DNA from 2 places in the Citrobacter sp. CRE-46 genome. Region 1 is predicted to be linked to the other one. Evidence: predicted binding sites of a transcription regulator. Region 1 holds the regulator's gene; the other holds the start of a gene.
What was found. The regulator sigma-54, encoded in region 1, starts transcription at its own class of promoters, with help from an activator protein. The targets are predictions, from matches to a motif close to GTTGGCACANNTTTCGCTNT.

Region 1 (10,346 bases):
CTGCGTCTGACCATTGGCACGGATATCGATACGGCAGAGGTACTGGAGGAGATGGGCGCTGAACATGTGCCTTGTCCGGTTGATGACATTGTCGTTGATGAAGACAACAAAATCGTTACCACGCCCGCCTATATGCTGGCGCAGGATATCGCTCAGGCCGCGAGTGGCATCGATAAACTGGTCTCGCGTGTGCTGGTGTTGGTTGAATGAGAACAGGCGTTACCGCTTTTCTGCGGCGTATCTTTCTACGAGCGGTTATCGTCCTCGCCGTATTCTGGGGCGGGGGCATCGCCCTTTTCAGCGTGATGCCGGTGCCGTTTTCGGCGGTGATGGTCGAGCGGCAACTGGGCGCATGGTTATCCGGTGATTTCGGGTATGTGGCGCACTCGGACTGGGTGAGTATGGATGAGATCTCACCGTGGATGGGGCTGGCGGTGATTGCCGCCGAGGACCAGAAGTTCCCTGACCATTGGGGATTCGATGTCTCTGCCATCGAGAAAGCGCTGGCGCATAATGAACGTAATGAAAACCGTATTCGCGGGGCGTCAACGTTATCGCAACAGACGGCAAAAAACCTCTTTCTGTGGGATGGACGTAGCTGGGTGCGTAAGGGCCTTGAAGCCGGGCTCACGCTGGGGATGGAAACGGTCTGGAGCAAGAAACGTATTCTGACCGTCTATCTGAACGTTGCGGAGTTTGGCGACGGCATTTTTGGCGTGGAGGCGGCGGCGCAGCGGTATTTTCATAAACCTGCCAGTCGCTTAAGTATGTCTGAAGCGGCCTTGCTGGCGGCGGTCCTACCTAATCCTTTACGTTTTAAAGCGAATGCGCCTTCGGGTTATGTGCGTAGCCGTCAGGCGTGGATTATGCGCCAAATGCGCCAGTTAGGCGGTGAGTCGTTTATGCGGGAAAATAAGCTGTATTAGCTGAGTTATTGCCGGATGCGGCGTAAACGCCTTATCCGGCCTACTGGCTATGTTCTGTGTACTCGATTAATCTTCGTCAAACCCTGAATTAAACAGGGCAACTACCGCGGCCAGAGCTTCAACTTCCTGCGGGCCTGTGGCTTCAACTTCTATCTGCCGCCCCTTCGCAGAATCCAGCATCAGCAGCGCGATAACGCTGTTTGCCTCGGCTTCCGTTCCTTCATCATTACGCAGCAAAACTTCTGCTTCGAAACCCTGCATCAATTCAAAAAGTTTCATTGCTGGCCGGGCATGCATGCCCAGCTTATTAGTGATTTCAACGGTTTGCTTCACGGTCATGATTTACGTTTTTCCAGCGTACGATGGCGTGACTGCACGTTTTTACCGCGTGAGCGGAAGTAGTCTGCCAACTGCTCTGCAATATACACCGAACGGTGTTTCCCGCCGGTACAGCCGATGGCTACAGTGAGGTAGCTGCGGTTGTTGGTCTCCAGCATGGGTAACCATAGCTCAAGATAGCTGCGGGTCTGGTAGATAAAATTGTGTACTTCTGTGTGCCTGTCGAGGAAGGCGGCGACAGGGCGGTCAAGACCGGTCATCGGACGCAGCTTCGGATCCCAGTGTGGGTTGGGCAGGAAGCGCACGTCAAAGACGTAGTCCGCGTCAATCGGGATACCGTGTTTGAAACCAAAGGATTCGAATACCATCGTCAGTTCACGTTCACGTTTGCCCAGCAGTCGGGTACGCAGCATTTCCGCCAGTTCGTGTACGGACATTTCGGAGGTATCAACAATCAGGTCTGCGCGGGAACGCAGCGGCTCCAACAAATCGCTTTCTTTATCGATAGCGCTTTCCAGCGACAAGTTTTTGCTGGAGAGGGGGTGTAAACGACGCGTGTCGCTGTAGCGGCGAATCAGCGTGTTACGGTCAGCATCAAGGAACAGCAACTGCGGTGAGAAGCCTTCAGGCAGATTGTTCATTGCCTGCTCGAAAATCTCCGGGGATTCCGGCATGTTACGCACATCAATGCTGACGGCCGCAGAAATCTGGCGATCGGCCAGTGTACGAGCCAGATCGGGCAACAGCACTACGGGAAGGTTATCCACGCAGTAAAAACCCATATCTTCCAGCGCACGCAGGGCAACGGATTTGCCTGACCCTGAACGACCGCTGACGATCATCAGTACCATGTACTGTTTCTCCTCACAACGACAAAAAAGGATGCCATTGGGTTGTTATGCGTCATCCTGTCCACCTTCGGTGTCCGTGATGATTTGATACAACTCCTGGTCACTCTGTGCGGCGCGCAGGCGACGGCAGATGGCTTTATCTGCCAGACGTTTGGCGACCAGCGATAATGTATGCAAATGCGTCTTGGTTTGGTCTGCCGGGACCAGCAGGGCGAAAAGCAGATCGACGGGCTGATTATCAATGGCGTCGAAGGCGATGGGCGTTTCGAGTTGCACAAACACGCCAACCGCGCGCATCGTGTCTTCTTCCAGCTTGCCGTGCGGGATGGCAATACCATTACCGATGCCGGTACTGCCCATTTTTTCACGCGTCAGAATGGCTTCAAATACCACCTGAGAGGGCAAGCTGAGCTGTTTTGCCGCCAGTTCACTGATGATTTCCAGTGCGCGTTTCTTGCTTTGGCAGTGAACGGCCGCGCGCGTACATTCCTGGTTAAGAACATTGCTCAGTTGTAGAGTCGTATCGTTATTTGTCATAATTTCACCTAAGCGCTAACTGTACAAATGGCCCGTTGTGCTGCACAACAGGCCGTCCTGCACCCGCTAACTGCCCGGACAAGTTAGTGCTGTTTCAGTTTATCTTTATGTTTTGTTAACTGCCGAGCCAGTTTATCAATTAAACCGTCAATGGCGGCGTACATATCCTGACCTTCCGCGCTGGCATGAATTTCGCCACCGTTTACATGCAGTGTTGCATCCGAGATATGTGTAACCTTCTCCACTTTCAACACAATATAGACCTGATTAATCCGGTCGAAATATTGTTCAAGCTTGGCGAATTTGGTATTAACAAACTCGCGCAGAGCTTCCGTGATTTCGACGTTGTTTCCAGTGATGTTGAGCTGCATAGTGTCTTCCTTATCGGTTGGGTCACACCAGTTGTTTGCGCTGGTTAGACGGCGGAATGGATAAAGACTCTCGGTACTTCGCAACGGTGCGGCGTGCCACCATGATACCCTGATCCGACAGCATAGAGGTTAACTTGCTGTCACTCAGCGGTTTCGCGGGGTTTTCCGCAGCAATTAATTTCTTCACCAGTGCGCGGATAGCTGTGGATGAGGCTTCGCCCCCGCCTTCAGTGTTAACGTGACTGGAAAAGAAATACTTCAGTTCAAATATGCCGCGCGGACTGTGCAAATACTTTTGCGTGGTCACTCGGGAAATGGTCGATTCGTGCATCTCGACGGCCTGGGCGATATCCGCCAGCACCATCGGTTTCATAAATTCTTCGCCTTGCTCAAAGAAGGCCTGCTGCTGTTCAACGATACAGCGACTGACGCGCAGCAGCGTATCATTGCGGCTTTCCAGACTTTTAATCAGCCACTTCGCATCCTGCAAATTGCTACGAATAAACTGGCTGTCGGCATCGTTGCGCGCGCTATTGCACATCGCGGCGTAGTGCTGGTTAATCTGCAAGCGTGGAATGCTGTCGCCGTTGAGTTCGACCACCCAACGATCGTTATGCTTACGCACCAGCACATCCGGGATGACGTATTCCGGCTCGCCGGTTTGGATCGACTGTCCTGGGCGGGGATCGAGCGACTGGATGAGGTTGACGGCTTCTTTCAGCACGTCTTCTTTCAGTCGGGTTACGCGCATCAGCGAGCGAAAGTCATGGTTGGCTAACAGATCGAGGTGATCGCTGATGATCAGACGCGCTTCTTCCAGCCATGGCGTGGACTTATCAAATTGCGAGAGTTGGATCAGTAAGCAGTCACGCAGATCTTTGGCTGCCACGCCAACGGGATCAAAGCGCTGAACGCGTTTAAGCACGGCTTCGATTTCATCCATACCGACGTCGTCATCGCCCATGCTTTCGAGAATATCGTCCAGGGTCACGGTGAGATAACCGGTTTCGTCAACCGCATCAACAATTGATGTCGCAATGGCGCGATCGGTATCCGAGAACGGGGTCAGCTCCACTTGCCACATCAGGTAATCCTGCAGCGATTGCGTGGTCTCCCCCTGATAAACAGGCAGTTCGTCGTCAATGTAATCTCCGCTGGTGCCTGAAGGCGTACCGGCGGTGTAGATTTCATCCCAACTGGCGTCAAGCGGCAATTCCTCTGGCATCTCTTTTTGTTCGAGTGCATCTGCGGTATCGAGGGATTCGCTGTCCTGTTTTTCCTGGGTATCAATTTCGTCGTGAAGATCGGTTTGCTCGAGCAGTGGGTTACTTTCCAGCGCTTGCTGAAGTTCTTGCTGAAGTTCCAGCGTGGACAACTGCAACAGACGGATCGCCTGTTGTAGCTGAGGCGTCATCGCCAGTTGTTGGCTAAGCCTGAGTTGCAAACCTTGCTTCATGTTCAGAGTTGTTTTCTCCTGCGGTGACGTGAAGTCTTCTACCCTATCAGAGTCTGAAGTCTTCCCCAAGGTATACGCGCTTAACGTGCTCATCCTGCAGTATTTCTGTCGGCGTGCCGTGGGCGATCAGGTGTCCCTGGCTCACGATATAGGCGCGCTCACAAACTGCCAGCGTTTCGCGGACGTTATGGTCGGTAATCAACACCCCAAGCCCGCTGTCGCGCAGGTGTTCGATGATCCGTTTGATATCGATAACGGAAATCGGGTCAACACCGGCAAACGGTTCATCAAGCAGGATAAATTTCGGATTCGCGGCCAGCGCGCGGGCGATTTCCACACGGCGTCGTTCACCACCGGAGAGCGATTGGCCCATGCTGTCACGCAGATGTTCGATATGGAATTCTTCCATCAGCTCATTGGCGCGATCTTCCCGCTGCTCACTGGTGAGATCGTCACGAATTTGCAGTACCGCCATCAGGTTATCAAACACGCTCAGGCGACGGAAAATAGACGCTTCCTGCGGTAGGTAGCCGATGCCGCGACGCGCGCGCGCATGCAGTGGCAGCAGACTGATATCTTCGTCATCAATGATAATGTTGCCCGCATCGCGCGGGACAATGCCGACCACCATGTAAAATGTCGTTGTCTTGCCCGCACCGTTAGGACCAAGCAGACCGACGATCTCCCCGGAGTTGACGGTCAGACTGACATCTTCCACCACACGGCGGCCCTTATAGGCCTTTGCAAGGTTCTTTGCAGTTAATGTTGCCATAACGAATCAGTTACCTTTTTTCTCTGCCGGAGCCTTGTTTTTGTCCTGCAACTGCGACGGAACCAGAACGGTGGTGACGCGTTTGCCTTTATCGCTGAAGGCCTGCATTTTCTGCTCTTTCACCAGATAGGTGATCTTATCACCCGTGATGTTGCTATCGAGCTGTTCCAGGTAAGCCTTACCGGTAAGCACGACGAAGTCTTTCGCCAGTTCATAGTGCATGTGTGAGGCGCGGCCTTTCACTGGCTTACCGTTGTCCTGCATCTGGTAAAAGGTGGCGGGCTCACCGTAACCATCAATCACTTCTTTACCGTCTTCACCGCCCGGGCGGGTCACAACGACTTTATCGGCATTAATTTTGATGGTGCCCTGAGTCACAATCACGTTACCAGTAAACGTCACCACGTTGCCCTGCATATCCAGGGACTGCTGGTCCGACTCGATGTGAATCGGCTGCTCGGTATCGCCGGTGACGGCAAATGCCGGAATGCTGGCGGCCAGAAGTGAACTGGCAAGCACAAGATTAAGGCTGAGTTTGTTTATTTTGGATTTCATATGAGGTTCTAACCTTTTCAATCAGCTCGGCGTTCTTGTTGCGTAAGTTGCCGCGCATCTTCAGTCCGCTGGAGTTAAATGTTGTGCCATATAACGTGACAAGATCATCAGAAGTGACGTCTTGAGTCACCAGGTTAATCTGTGCGTTATCGGTCGTAATTCTGCGTAGTTGAGAGTCAGGCACCAGGGCGTTAACTTCAACATGGCCGTACAGATACAGCATTCGATCGTTGGTCAATTTGGCTTTATCGGCTTTGATTGACCAGGTCGGTACTTTATCTTTATCAAACGTGGTTAATACCGGTTGAGTAAACCACGAAACCGCTTGCTCCGAATAATATTCAACGTGTTGGGCGATCAAGTGATAGCTCAGCGCGCCTTCCGGACTATACACGACGGTATCGGTATGTTCGCTTTTATAGGTTGGCTCGTTGTTATTGACGGCGACCTGAGTGGCCTCGTCTTTGTCTGCCAGGTTAATACCAATCATCACAAGGACAGCCAGCGACAGTAGAATGATAACCCAACGTCTGGTTTTGCTCATATCGATTGCCCTTTGGCCTCGTCCAGTTTGCCCTGCGCCAGGAGTAATAAATCGCAGACTTCACGTACAGCGCCGCGTCCCCCATCGATACGGGTGACGTAGTCGGCGCGTGGAATCAGCAATGGATGGGCATCCGCCACCGCTACGCTTAATCCCACTTTTGCCATCACTGGCCAGTCGATCAGGTCATCGCCAACATAGGCCACATTTTCCGGCGCGATCGCCAGTTTTCCAAGCAGATCGTCAAAGGCGATCAGTTTGTCTGACTGCCCCTGATACAGATGCGTGATCCCCAATGTGGCACAGCGATCTTCTACAAGTTTAGCCTTTCGTCCGGTAATAATAGCAACCTCAATACCGGAAGTGAGCGCACAGCGAATTCCGTAGCCATCGCGGACGTTAAAAGCCTTCAGCTCTTCACCGTTGTTGCCCATATAAATCAGACCATCAGACAATACGCCATCCACATCCAGGATCAGCAAACGGATGTTCTCAGCCCGGGTGATAACGTCAGCGTTGACGGGTCCATAACAGGTCGCAAGCGACGCACCTGCTTTACTCATTTTCTTTATCCTTGAGTTTCTTACACTACACCTGCACGCAGCAGATCATGCATATGTAACACACCGAGTAACTGGTCGCCATCAGCAACCATTACCGAAGTGATATGGCGGGACTGCATTAAGTTCAGGGCATCAACGGCAAGAATGCCCGGACGCACGCGAATGCCTCCAGGGGTCATCACATCGGCAATGCCTAACTGGCGTACATCTACGCCCATATCAAAGACGCGACGTAAATCGCCATCCGTGAAAATACCGTCAATCTTCATTGCATCATCACAAATGACGGTCATGCCGAGATTTTTACGTGTGATCTCAAGTAAGGCGTCACGCAGGCTGGCGCTTTTATTAACATGCGGAATCTCATCACCCGTATGCATAATATCGTTAACACGCAGCAAAAGCTTACGGCCCAGTGCGCCACCCGGATGCGATAACGCAAAATCTTCCGCGGTGAAGCCGCGTGCTTTTAATAACGCCACGGCAAGGGCATCGCCCATCACCAGCGTTGCGGTGGTGCTGCTGGTCGGCGCCAGGCCTAACGGGCAAGCTTCCTTGGGCACTTTAACACACAGATGCACATCTGCCGCACGCGCCATGCTGCTTTCCGGACGGCCGGTCATGCAGATAAGCGGGACATGAAGACGTTTTAATACCGGGATTAACGCCGCTATCTCATTGGATTCGCCGGAGTTAGAGATGGCGATCACCACATCCTGCGGCGAGACCATGCCTAAATCGCCATGCGCGGCTTCGCCCGGATGCACGAAAAATGAGGGGGTGCCGGTGCTGGCAAAAGTGGCCGCCATCTTCCGCCCAATATGTCCGGATTTCCCCATCCCCATCACCACGACTTTGCCCGGGCAACTGAATATTTTTTCACAGGCGAGGGTAAAGTTTTGATTAATGTACTGATCAAGCTCCGCCAGGCCTTCACGTTCAATTGCCAGGACTTCCTTGCCTGCTTGCTGAAAGTCAAAACCCGGTTGCAACTCTAAGTGCGACATAATGCGTTTCCAGTTATCCAACGAGAAGTGGCGATAACCAATACAGCATCGCCAGCCATATGATAAAACCGCCGGTCAGCAGCGCACCCGCGCCGCGACCAATCTGGCGCGGACGTCGCCAGCAGAGTAGTGCAAAAATCACGCTCACCAGCAGCATGACGCTATAGTCACGGGTGAAGGCCATCGGATTGACTTCACCCGGCGTAATTAGCGCCGGTAACCCGAGGACGATAACAATATTAAAAATGTTCGCGCCGATGATGTTGCCAACGGCAATATCGTTTTCGCCTTTACGCAGACCCGCAATGGCCGTTGCCAGCTCTGGCAAACTGGTGCCAATAGCGACTACCGTCAGCCCGATGGTGAGTTCGCTCATGGCGAAATAGTTCGCCAGTACGGTGGCGTTATCCACCACCATCCGTGTTGCCATTGGCATAATAATCAACGCAATGCCCAACCACAAAAATGCGACCGGCAATCCGCCTTCGCGTGGAAGTTCCGCTATCTGCTCTCGGGTCAGCGTGTCATTGCCTTGTCGCTCAGCCAGACGGGCGATTTTAACAATGAATAGCAGCCATAGCACGGCCAGAAGCAGGAGAAAGAAACCGTCACTACGACTCAACTGTCCGTCATACAACACGGATGCGGCTAAAATACTCACCAGCAACATTAGCGGTAATTCACGACGCAGAACATCAGAATGCACGGTAAAAGGATGAATCAGCGCCGACAGACCTAAAATAAGCAGAATGTTGGTAATGTTAGATCCGATAGCGGTACCCACGGCCAGATCGAGTTGCCCATTTATTGATGCCGCCACAGAGACAATGATCTCGGGTAACGACGTCCCTACGCTGACAACGGTCATCCCAATAATAATGGGGGGGATACCGAAATTTCGACATAAAATGGATGCGGCAAATACCAGACGGTCGGCACCGTAGACCACCAGAAGTAAACCAATTATTAACAGCGCCGTCGCTAAAAGCATCTAAAGTCCTTTCTTCAGGTATACTCGCCGGTCCACTTGAAGGATCTTCTGGAAGCCGTAACGAAGTCTTAATTTTGACTTTATGCGGCTAAAAAGTAAAACAAATGCCAGCTTTCGCTAACCAGGACAGGCAATAATCTGTAAATATGTTGGGTTCAGGGCTAAATTGAGCGCCAAACTCTTCGATCAACGAGGCAATAGTAAAGGATGAATCAATGGGTCAGTCTGTGGCGAATCTAGTCGATATGCGCGATGTCAGCTTTTCCCGAGGCGATCGCTGCATCTTTGATAATATTTCCCTGACGGTGCCGCGTGGTAAGGTGACGGCGATCATGGGGCCATCAGGCATCGGCAAAACGACGCTATTGCGTCTGATTGGCGGACAGATACCCCCAGATAAGGGCGAGATCCTGTTCGACGGCGAGAACGTTCCGGCCATGTCCCGTTCGCGCTTATTTACCGTGCGTAAACGCATGAGTATGTTGTTTCAGTCCGGCGCGCTGTTTACCGACATGAACGTGTTTGACAACGTCGCGTATCCGCTACGCGAGCATACGACGTTGCCTGCAGCGTTGCTGAAAAGCACGGTGATGATGAAGCTTGAAGCCGTTGGTCTGCGGGGCGCGGCAAAGTTAATGCCTTCTGAATTATCCGGTGGGATGGCACGGCGTGCTGCGTTAGCACGCGCCATCGCGCTGGAGCCTGACCTCATTATGTTTGACGAACCGTTCGTCGGCCAGGATCCCATTACCATGGGGGTGCTGGTAAAACTGATTTCGGAACTGAACAGTGCGCTGGGCGTCACCTGCGTGGTGGTGTCCCATGATGTGCCTGAGGTGCTGAGTATTGCAGATTACGCCTATATTATGGCGGACAAAAAAATAGTGGCCTACGGTAGTGCTCAGGCTCTGCAAGAAAACGCCGACCCGCGCGTACGTCAGTTCCTTGACGGTATTGCTGATGGGCCGGTTCCGTTCCGTTATCCGGCGGGCGACTACCACATCGATTTACTCAAAACAGGGAGTTAAGCCACCCATGTTGTTAAATGCGCTGGCATCACTCGGACATCGAGGGATTAAAACCCTCAGGACGTTCGGGCGAGCCGGATTAATGTTGTTCAATGCGGTTGTCGGCAAGCCAGAGTTTCGCAAACATGCGCCACTGCTGATACGCCAGCTCTATAATGTCGGTGTCTTATCGATGCTGATCATTATTGTTTCTGGTGTGTTCATCGGTATGGTGCTGGGGTTGCAGGGATACCTGGTTCTGACGACCTACAGTGCGGAAACCAGCCTTGGCATGCTGGTGGCGCTGTCATTGTTACGTGAGCTGGGGCCGGTTGTTGCGGCGCTACTGTTTGCCGGGCGCGCCGGATCGGCCTTAACCGCAGAGATTGGCCTGATGCGGGCGACCGAGCAACTCTCCAGTCTGGAA
Region 2 (10,346 bases), 710 kb from region 1:
TTCCACATAAGCCGGAAGAGATGCCGCTGGCGCATTTGGGAAAAGTGTTAATTCCCTGGCCAAACCGCGTTGCAGACGGCTGCTATCAACATAACGGCAAGACCTATCAGCTTGCCGTTAACGACCCTGTTTCGCATACCGCCATTCATGGATTACTGGCCTGGCGCGACTGGCAGATTAACCAACTGTCGAACACGGAAGTGTCGCTGACGATTTTTCTACCGCCTTCTTATGGTTATCCCTTCGCGCTGTATTCAGAGGTGATTTACCGGCTGGATGCTCCCCGCGGACTGCACGTCTTAATTCGTACCCAGAATGTGGGCGATGAAACTGCACCGTATGGCGCGGGAGCACATCCCTACCTGACCTGCAATTTGCAACCCATCGATAGCTGCGAATTAACGCTCCCGATGAGTGCAGAAATGTGTGATGAACGCAATTTCACAACGCCGCGCTTAATCGCGCAAACCACTCTCGATCATACATTCAGGAGCTTGCAGCCTGAGGCTGAGTGGGAAGTCAGACTGACCTGCCCAACACAAAAGATATCCACATACCTGCGCAGCCACCAGCCCTGGCTGCAGGTGTATACCGGCGAAAAATTAGCACGCCGCGGCCTGGCGGTAGAACCGATGACCTGCCCGCCCGACGCCTTTAACTCCGGGATTAGCCTGATTCATCTCGCGCCCGGAGAAACGCATCAAATGCATTTTTTAATCGGCAGTGAATAACAGATTTCCGACAAATTACCGAAATACCCTATTTTTACGGAGACGAAAATGAATTCGCTACAACAACGGTCCACCGCATTAGAACTGACGACGTTACAAAATGGATTTACACTGACGTACCACCAGCGCCCGATCTTACGTCACAGCGCAGAGACCCCTTGCCTGTGGATTGGCGCTGGCGTTGCCGACATTGATATGTTCCGCGGTAACTTCAGCATTAAAGACAAGCTCAATGAGAAGATTGCCCTGACCGACGCCACGGTAAGCGAGTCTCCTGAAGGCTGGCGGGTAGATTTCAGCCGCGGTAATACTATCAACGCCACGCTGCACATCTCTACCGATGAACAGGGTCGTTTGAAGCTCGACCTTCATAACGAGGAACGCAGCCATAACCGTATCTGGCTGCGTCTGGCCGCTAACCCAGACGACCATATTTACGGCTGCGGCGAACAGTTCTCTTATTTCGATTTGCGCGGTAAGCCATTCCCACTGTGGACCAGCGAACAGGGCGTGGGCCGCAACAAAAAAAGCTATGTCACCTGGCAGGCCGACTGCAAAGAAAATGCTGGCGGTGACTACTACTGGACCTTCTTCCCACAACCCACCTTTGTCAGTACGCAGAAGTATTATTGCCACGTTGATAACAGCTGCTATATGAATTTCGACTTCAGCGCGCCGGAGTATCACGAACTGGCGTTGTGGGAGGATAAAACCACCCTGCGCTTTGAGTGCGCTGACACGTACATCTCCCTGCTGGAGAAATTAACCGCATTGTTAGGCCGCCAGCCGGAGCTGCCGGACTGGATTTACGACGGCGTCACGCTGGGCATTCAGGGCGGGACTGAGATTTGCCAGAACAAACTGGACACCATGCGTAACGCTGGCGTGAAAGTTAACGGCATCTGGGCACAGGACTGGTCCGGGATCCGCATGACCTCCTTTGGTAAACGCGTGATGTGGAACTGGAAATGGAACAGCGACAACTACCCGCAACTGGACAGTCGTATTAAGCAGTGGAAAGAAGAAGGCGTGCAGTTCCTCTCCTATATCAACCCGTACGTCGCCAGCGACAAAGATCTCTGCGCTGAAGCAGCCAAACACGGTTATCTGGCGAAAGATGCTTCTGGCGATGACTATCTGGTTGAGTTCGGCGAGTTTTATGGCGGCGTAGTCGATCTGACCAACCCCGAAGCTTACGGCAGGTTCAAAGAAGTGATCAAAAAGAACATGATCGCGCTGGGCTGCGGCGGCTGGATGGCCGACTTTGGCGAATACCTGCCAACCGACACTTACCTGCACAACGGCGTCAGCGCCGAAATTATGCATAACGCGTGGCCCGCACTGTGGGCGAAATGTAACTACGAAGCGCTACAGGAGACCGGCAAGCTCGGCGAGATCCTGTTCTTTATGCGTGCGGGCTACACCGGCAGCCAGAAATACTCCACCATGATGTGGGCGGGCGATCAGAACGTTGACTGGAGCCTCGACGATGGTCTGGCCTCGGTCGTTCCTGCCGCGCTGTCGCTGGCGATGACCGGCCACGGTCTGCACCACAGCGATATCGGTGGTTACACCACGTTGTTTGACATGAAACGCAGCAAAGAGCTGTTGCTACGCTGGTGTGATTTCAGCGCCTTCACCCCGATGATGCGCACCCATGAAGGTAACCGCCCGGGCGATAACTGGCAGTTTGATGGCGATGTAGAAACCATTGCCCACTTTGCCCGCATGACCACCGTCTTCACCACCCTGAAGCCGTATCTCAAACAGGCCGTCGCGCAAAACAGCGCCACCGGTCTGCCGGTGATGCGCCCGCTGTTCCTGCATTACGAAGACGATGCGCGTACTTACACCCTGAAGTATCAGTACCTGCTGGGACAAGATTTGCTGGTAGCGCCAGTTCACGAACAGGGACGCAGCGACTGGACGCTGTATCTGCCAGAGGATAGCTGGATCAACGTCTGGACCGGGGAAACTTACCAGGGGGGTGAAATTACCGTGGATGCGCCTATTGGCCAGCCTCCGGTGTTTTATCGCGCGAAGAGTGAATGGGCATCACTGTTTGCCACTTTACGCAACATCTAACACGGCTCGCCCGCGGGGCAACTCGCGGGCACATGGAGAATAATAATGAGTCAGACTTCCTCTAATCCGGCAACCCTACGCTTGCCGTTCAAAGAAAAACTCGCCTATGGGATGGGTGATTTAGGCTCCAATATCCTGCTGGACATTGGTACGCTCTATTTACTCAAGTTTTATACTGATGTCCTTGGTTTACCGGGAACTTATGGCGGTATCATTTTCCTTATCGCCAAGTTTTTTACCGCGTTTACCGATATGGGCACCGGGATTATGCTCGATTCGCGCCGCAAAATCGGCCCGAAAGGAAAATTCCGTCCATTCGTCCTTTATGCCGCATTTCCGGTTACCTTGCTGGCGATTGCCAACTTTGTCGGTACACCGTTTGAAGTCACCGGTAAAACGGTCATGGCAACGGTGCTGTTTATGCTGTACGGGCTGTTCTTCAGCATGATGAACTGCTCTTACGGCGCGATGGTGCCTGCAATCACGAAAAACCCGGACGAACGCGCGTCGCTGGCCGCCTGGCGACAAGGAGGCGCAACTCTCGGGCTGCTGCTGTGCACCGTCGGCTTTGTACCGGTAATGAACCTGATCGAAGGCAATTCACAGCTGGCTTATATTTTCGCAGCCACGTTGTTTTCGCTGTTTGGCCTGTTATTCATGTGGTTGTGCTATGCCGGTGTAAAAGAACGCTACGTGGAAGTGAAACCCGTGGATGCCGCGCAAAAACCGGGATTGCTGCAATCCTTCCGCGCCATCGCCGGTAACCGCCCGCTATTTATTCTGTGCATTGCCAACCTTTGTACGCTGGGCGCATTTAACGTCAAGCGGGCGATCTGCTTAACTACTTCCTTGGCGGTGGCTCAGTCAGCTTTGTCGCCTTCTCTTGTCTGGCGTTCTTCGGCTCAGCCTTCGTTAATAGTCTGAACTGGGCGCTGGTCTCCGATACGGTGGAATATGGCGAATGGCGTACCGGCGTACGCTCTGAAGGCACGGTATACACTGGCTTCACCTTCTTCCGTAAAGTTTCACAGGCGCTGGCAGGCTTCTTCCCTGGCTGGATGCTGACGCAAATCGGCTACGTCCCCAACGTGGTGCAATCTGCGAGCACGGTCGAAGGTTTGCGGCAGCTTATCTTTATTTATCCGTGTGCCCTGGCAGTTATCACCATCGTGGCAATGGGCTGTTTCTACAATCTCAACGAAAAGATGTATGTCCGCATCGTTGAAGAGATAGAAGCACGTAAACAACCCGTTTGATAATAATGAATAGCGCTCTACGGGGCGCTATTGAGGAGCGATTATGTCTTTTCATGATCCGCTAACGCTAAAACTGAGCCTGCGTGAAAAATTCGCCTACGGAGTGGGTGACTTCGGCTCAAATTTGATGCTGTGTATCGGCACGCTGTATCTGCTTAAATTTTATACCGATGAACTAGGGATGCCTGCATATTACGGTGGGATTATCTTTCTGGTGGCGAAGTTCTTCACCGCCTTTACCGATATGCTGACCGGTGTATTGCTGGACTCCAGGCGAAATATTGGCACAAAAGGAAAATTCAGACCCTTTATTTTATATGCGTCATTCCCTGTCGCAATCGTTGCCAGCGCGCAGTTTTTAGCAACAGATTTTACGCTCACGGTGAAAACCGGGCTGGCGACGGTGCTGTTTATGCTGTTTGGTCTGTTCTATAGCCTGATGAACTGCTCCTACGGCGCGATGGTGCCTGCTATCACGAAAAACCCACATGAACGCGCTCAGCTCGCCGCCTGGCGTCAGGGCGGTGCAACCATGGGCCTGCTATTGTGTACCGTTGGCTTTATGCCGATTCAGGCGCTGTTTGTCAGTTCCCCCTCATTGGGTTATCTGATTGCCGCATTGCTCTTTTCAGTCTGCGGGCTGTTCAGCATGTGGTGGTGCTTTAGCGGTGTGAAAGAACGTTATATCGAAATCGTGCCAGATCACCATAAGCCCAGCATTCTCAAATCATTCTGTGCCATTTTCCGTAATCCCCCGCTGCTGGTGCTGTGTGTCGCCAACCTGTGTACACTGGCCGCATTCAACATCAAACTGGCAATCCAGGTGTATTACACCCAGTACGTGCTCAATGATATTCATCTGCTGTCGTGGATGGGTTTTTTCAGCATGGGATGCATTCTGGTCGGCGTACTGTTGGTTCCCGCGACTGTGAAACGCTTCGGTAAAAAGCAGGTTTATCTCGGCGGTTTGGCATTATGGGCTGTCGGTGATGTTCTGAACTTTTTCTGGGGCAGTACGTCATTTTTGTTCGTAACATTCTCCTGTATGGCCTTCTTCGGGACAGCATTCGTCAACAGCCTGAACTGGGCGTTGGTTCCGGATACGGTCGATTATGGCGAATGGAAAACGGGGATCCGCGCGGAAGGTTCGGTGTATACGGGTTATACCTTTTCTCGCAAAATTTCCGCTGCGCTCGCGGGCTTCCTGCCAGGCATCATGCTGACGCAAATCGGTTATATTCCCAACATAACCCAGAGCGATGCCACCCTGCTTGGCCTGCGTCAGCTTATTTTTCTGTGGCCTTGCGGGCTGGCTATTATCGCTGCATTCACGATGGGTTTATTTTATAAACTCAATGAAACGCGTTTTGCTTTTATTATTGAGGAAATCAGCCAACGGAAGAAAAACAACGCTCAAGCGGATCCGGTTACCACTAAAAATAATACCTCTGCTGTAAACGTATAAAAATAATTGCCGCTTATTCCATCTTAATGGATGGCGGCCTCCCTACGCTTAAAAAATGGATTTATTATGAAAAAGTTAACAACAATAATTCTCTTATCCTCTGTTATGTCTACTTCTGTTTTTGCAGGCGCCTATGTCGAGAACCGCGAGGCATATAATCTGGCATCCGATCAGATAGAAGTGATGATGCGCGTTGGCTATAACTCCGATATGGGCGCAGGTATCATGCTCACCAACACCTACACCATGCAACGCAAGGATGAGTTAAAACACGGCTATAACGAAATAGAAGGTTGGTATCCTTTATTTAAACCGACGGATAAATTAACTATCCAGCCCGGCGGGTTGATCAACGATAAGAGTACGGGTTCCGGTGGCGCTGCCTACCTGGATGTTAACTATAAATTTACCCCGTGGTTTAATCTTACCGTGCGTAATCGTTATAACCATAATAACTACAGTTCAACCGACCTAAACGGTGATCAGGATAATAACGATACCTATGAAATAGGTAACTACTGGAATTTTACTATCACCGATAAGTTTTCCTATACCTTTGAGCCGCACTATTTTATACGAGTCAATGACTTCAACAGCAGTAACGGAAAAGATCATCACTGGGAAATTACAAATACCTTTAAGTATCGTATCAATGAACACTGGCTACCCTATCTGGAGTTACGCTGGTTAGATCGCAATGTGGAACCTTATCATCGCGAGCAAAATCAGATTCGTATTGGGGCAAAGTATTTCTTCTGATGCTCCCGAGATAAAAAAAAGCCGCTGATAACCAGCGGCTTTTTTATGCTTACCTGAGAAAGAGCGTTAATTACTCTTCTTTCGCGCCACGCATTGCACGGCGACGATCGTTTTCAGTCAGGTGACGCTTACGGATACGGATAGAGGTTGGAGTCACTTCTACCAGTTCGTCGTCATCGATGAATTCCAGAGCCTGCTCCAGAGTCATCTTAACCGGCGGAACCAGAACCGTTGCTTCGTCAGTACCGGACGCACGCATGTTGGTCAGTTTCTTACCGGTCAGGCAGTTTACGGTCAGGTCGTTAGAGCGGCTGTGAATACCGATGATCTGGCCTTCGTAAACTTCAGCACCGTGACCCAGGAACAGCTTACCGCGGTCCTGCAGGCTGAACAGTGCGAACGCAACTGCTTTACCCTGGCCGTTGGAGATCAGTACGCCGTTCTGACGCTGACCCACATCACCCGCACGAACGTCGTCGTAGTGGCTGAAGGTGGAATACAGCAGACCGGTACCGGAGGTCATGGTCATGAATTCTGAACGGAAGCCGATCAGACCACGGCTTGGGATCACGTAGTCAAGACGTACGCGGCCTTTGCCATCTGGATTCATGTTTTTCAGATCGCCTTTACGCTCACCCAGAGCCTGCATCACAGAACCCTGATGCTGCTCTTCAACGTCCAGCGTTACGTTTTCGAACGGCTCTTGTTTACGGCCATCGATTTCGCGGAAGATAACTTTCGGACGGGAAACCGCCATTTCGAAACCTTCACGACGCATGTTTTCGATCAGAACAGACAGGTGCAGCTCACCACGACCGGAAACACGGAACGCATCCGCATCTTCGGTTTCTTCAACGCGCAGCGCAACGTTGTGCACCAGCTCTTTGTTCAGGCGGTCAAGGATCTGACGAGAGGTAACATATTTACCTTCTTTACCACAGAACGGAGAGGTGTTTACGCAGAAGAACATGGTTACGGTCGGTTCATCAACGGACAGAGCCGGCAGCGCTTCGACATTCTGCGGGTCGCAGATGGTGTCGGAGATGTTCAGTTCGCCCAGACCGGTGATCGCGATGATATCGCCTGCTTCGGCAATATCACTCTCGATACGTTCCAGACCCAGGTGGGTCAGAACTTTACCGACTTTACCGTTGCGGGTTTTGCCTTCGCTATCAATGATAGTGATCTGCTGGTTCGGTTTAACTTTACCGCGTTTGATGCGGCCGATACCGATAACGCCAACGTAGTTGTTGTAGTCCAGCTGAGAGATTTGCATCTGCAGCGGGCCGTCAAGGTCTACGTTCGGAGCCGGTACGCGATCAACGATGGTCTGATACAGCGGAGTCATGTCTTCCGCCATATCTTCGTGATCCAGACCTGCGATACCGTTCAGCGCGGAAGCGTAAACGATCGGGAAGTCCAGCTGTTCGTCGGTAGCGTCGAGGTTAACGAACAGGTCGAATACCTGATCAACAACCCAGTCAGGGCGCGCGCCAGGACGGTCAACTTTGTTGATAACAACAATTGGCTTCAGGCCATGGGCAAAGGCTTTTTTGGTCACGAAGCGCGTCTGCGGCATCGGACCATCCATTGCATCCACCACCAGCAGCACGGAGTCGACCATGGACATTACACGTTCAACTTCACCACCGAAGTCGGCGTGCCCCGGGGTGTCAACGATGTTGATACGGTAGTCATTCCATTTGATAGCGGTGTTTTTAGCGAGGATGGTAATCCCACGCTCTTTCTCCAAATCGTTGGAGTCCATCACGCGCTCTTGGGTTTCAGCACGTGCATCGAACGTACCGGATTGTTGGAGCAGCTTGTCTACCAGGGTCGTTTTACCATGGTCTACGTGCGCGATGATGGCGATGTTACGCAAATTTTCGATCACAACTTTGCCTCAGGCATTTTAGAAATAGCGCGTTATTGTACACGGATTAATCGCAGTACAAAACAGGATCACAAACATCCTCCGCAAACAAGTATTGCAGAGTTTCTTTGTGATCACATTCACGGAGCGTTAAAAGGGGTAATCTGAGGTGTGTTGCACCAATATGGTGCTTAATGTTCACATTAAAGCACTATAATGGTGCAATACATCCTTCATGGTGCAGCCCCTTTGCACGATAGTGCGCATGATAACGCCTTTTAGGGGCAATTTAAAAGTTGGCACAGATTTCGCTTTATCTTTTTTACGGCGACACGGCCAATTTTTTGCAGAATTGAAGACTTCGTTACCACGACGACCATGACCAATCCGGGAGAGTAAGTATGTCCGCTGAACACGTTTTGACGATGCTGAACGAACACGAAGTGAAGTTTGTTGATTTGCGCTTCACTGATACTAAAGGTAAAGAACAGCACGTCACTATTCCTGCTCATCAGGTAAATGCCGAATTCTTTGAAGAAGGCAAAATGTTTGACGGCTCCTCAATCGGTGGCTGGAAAGGCATTAACGAATCAGACATGGTTCTGATGCCAGATGCGTCTACTGCACTCATTGACCCGTTCTATGAAGAGTCCACCCTGATCATCCGTTGTGATATCCTGGAACCCGGTACGCTGCAGGGCTACGACCGCGACCCGCGCTCCATCGCTAAACGCGCTGAAGAGTACCTGCGTTCTACCGGCATCGCAGACACCGTTCTGTTCGGGCCAGAGCCAGAGTTCTTCCTGTTTGACGACATCCGTTTCGGCGCGTCCATTTCCGGTTCCCACGTGGCTATCGATGATATCGAAGGCGCATGGAACTCCTCCACCAAATACGAAGGTGGTAACAAAGGTCACCGTCCGGGCGTGAAAGGCGGTTACTTCCCGGTTCCTCCGGTAGATTCTTCTCAGGACATCCGTTCTACCATGTGTCTGATCATGGAAGAAATGGGCCTGGTCGTTGAAGCGCATCACCACGAAGTAGCGACTGCTGGTCAGAACGAAATCGCGACCCGCTTCAACACCATGACCAAAAAAGCGGACGAAATTCAGATCTACAAATATGTGGTTCACAACGTCGCTCACCGTTTCGGTAAAACCGCGACCTTTATGCCAAAACCAATGTTTGGCGATAACGGTTCCGGCATGCACTGCCACATGTCCCTGTCCAAGAACGGCGTAAACCTGTTCTCCGGTGACAAATATGCGGGTCTGTCTGAGCAGGCGCTGTACTACATCGGCGGCGTTATCAAACACGCTAAAGCGATCAACGCCCTTGCGAACCCGACTACCAACTCCTACAAGCGTCTGGTCCCGGGTTACGAAGCGCCGGTAATGCTGGCTTACTCTGCCCGTAACCGTTCTGCTTCTATCCGTATTCCGGTAGTGGCTTCTCCGAAAGCGCGTCGTATCGAAGTGCGCTTCCCGGACCCGGCTGCTAACCCGTACCTGTGCTTCGCCGCGCTGCTGATGGCGGGTCTTGACGGTATTAAGAACAAGATCCACCCGGGTGAAGCGATGGACAAAAACCTGTACGACCTGCCGCCTGAAGAAGCGAAGGAGATCCCACAGGTTGCAGGTTCTCTGGAAGAAGCACTGAAAGAACTGGATCTGGACCGCGAGTTCCTGACTGCAGGCGGCGTGTTCACCAATGAAGCGATCGATGCGTACATTGCGCTGCGTCGTGAAGAAGATGACCGTGTGCGCATGACGCCGCACCCGGTAGAGTTTGAGCTGTACTACAGCGTTTAATCGTTTGAGTTGCCGTGGAAACTTTAGCCTGTTTCTGACAGGTTTGAGGTTGATGGCAAACATTACGATGCCCGATGGCGCAACCTTATCGGACCTACCGGGCAACCACCTTGTAGGCCGGATAAGGCGAAGCCGCCATCCGGCATCACGGTTTGTCAGCAATCTGTAGCCCATCCCAGGATGGGCTTTTTTCTCCACTCACAACCTGCTTTCTCGCGCTTTTTATCCATAAAAAGCTATAATGCACTAAAATGGTGCAACACTTTTCAGGAGACTGCTGAATGGCAACCGGCACGCTGCCCGATGCTGGGCAGATCCTCAATTCTTTAATCAATAGCATCTTACTCGTCGACGATGAGCTGTCGA

Region 2: glnA (glutamate--ammonia ligase) is a predicted target of sigma-54. The motif match lies at 8,465-8,484, and genes of this name have one in related genera.

The regions. Positions count from the first base shown of each region.
Region 1 covers NZ_CM184341.1:544,333-554,678, forward strand. Annotated here, with positions in the region: gene elbB (isoprenoid biosynthesis glyoxalase ElbB) at 1-210, shown strand, start outside; gene mtgA (monofunctional biosynthetic peptidoglycan transglycosylase) at 207-926, shown strand; gene npr (PTS phosphocarrier protein NPr) at 993-1,265, opposite strand; gene rapZ (RNase adapter RapZ) at 1,262-2,116, opposite strand; gene ptsN (PTS IIA-like nitrogen regulatory protein PtsN) at 2,162-2,653, opposite strand; gene hpf (ribosome hibernation promoting factor) at 2,737-3,024, opposite strand; gene rpoN (RNA polymerase factor sigma-54) at 3,047-4,480, opposite strand; gene lptB (LPS export ABC transporter ATP-binding protein) at 4,527-5,252, opposite strand; gene lptA (lipopolysaccharide ABC transporter substrate-binding protein LptA) at 5,259-5,807, opposite strand; gene lptC (LPS export ABC transporter periplasmic protein LptC) at 5,776-6,351, opposite strand; gene kdsC (3-deoxy-manno-octulosonate-8-phosphatase KdsC) at 6,348-6,914, opposite strand; gene kdsD (arabinose-5-phosphate isomerase KdsD) at 6,935-7,921, opposite strand; gene AC534G_RS02720 (calcium/sodium antiporter) at 7,935-8,912, opposite strand; gene mlaF (phospholipid ABC transporter ATP-binding protein MlaF) at 9,128-9,940, shown strand; gene mlaE (lipid asymmetry maintenance ABC transporter permease subunit MlaE) at 9,948-10,346, shown strand, end outside.
Region 2 covers NZ_CM184341.1:5,075,141-5,085,486, forward strand. Annotated here, with positions in the region: gene AC534G_RS24605 (aldose-1-epimerase) at 1-731, shown strand, start outside; gene AC534G_RS24610 (alpha-glucosidase) at 780-2,816, shown strand; partial or broken gene AC534G_RS24615 (glycoside-pentoside-hexuronide (GPH):cation symporter) at 2,862-4,072, shown strand; gene AC534G_RS24620 (MFS transporter) at 4,116-5,537, shown strand; gene ompL (porin OmpL) at 5,604-6,296, shown strand; gene typA (ribosome-dependent GTPase TypA) at 6,367-8,190, opposite strand; gene glnA (glutamate--ammonia ligase) at 8,571-9,980, shown strand; gene glnL (nitrogen regulation protein NR(II)) at 10,262-10,346, shown strand, end outside.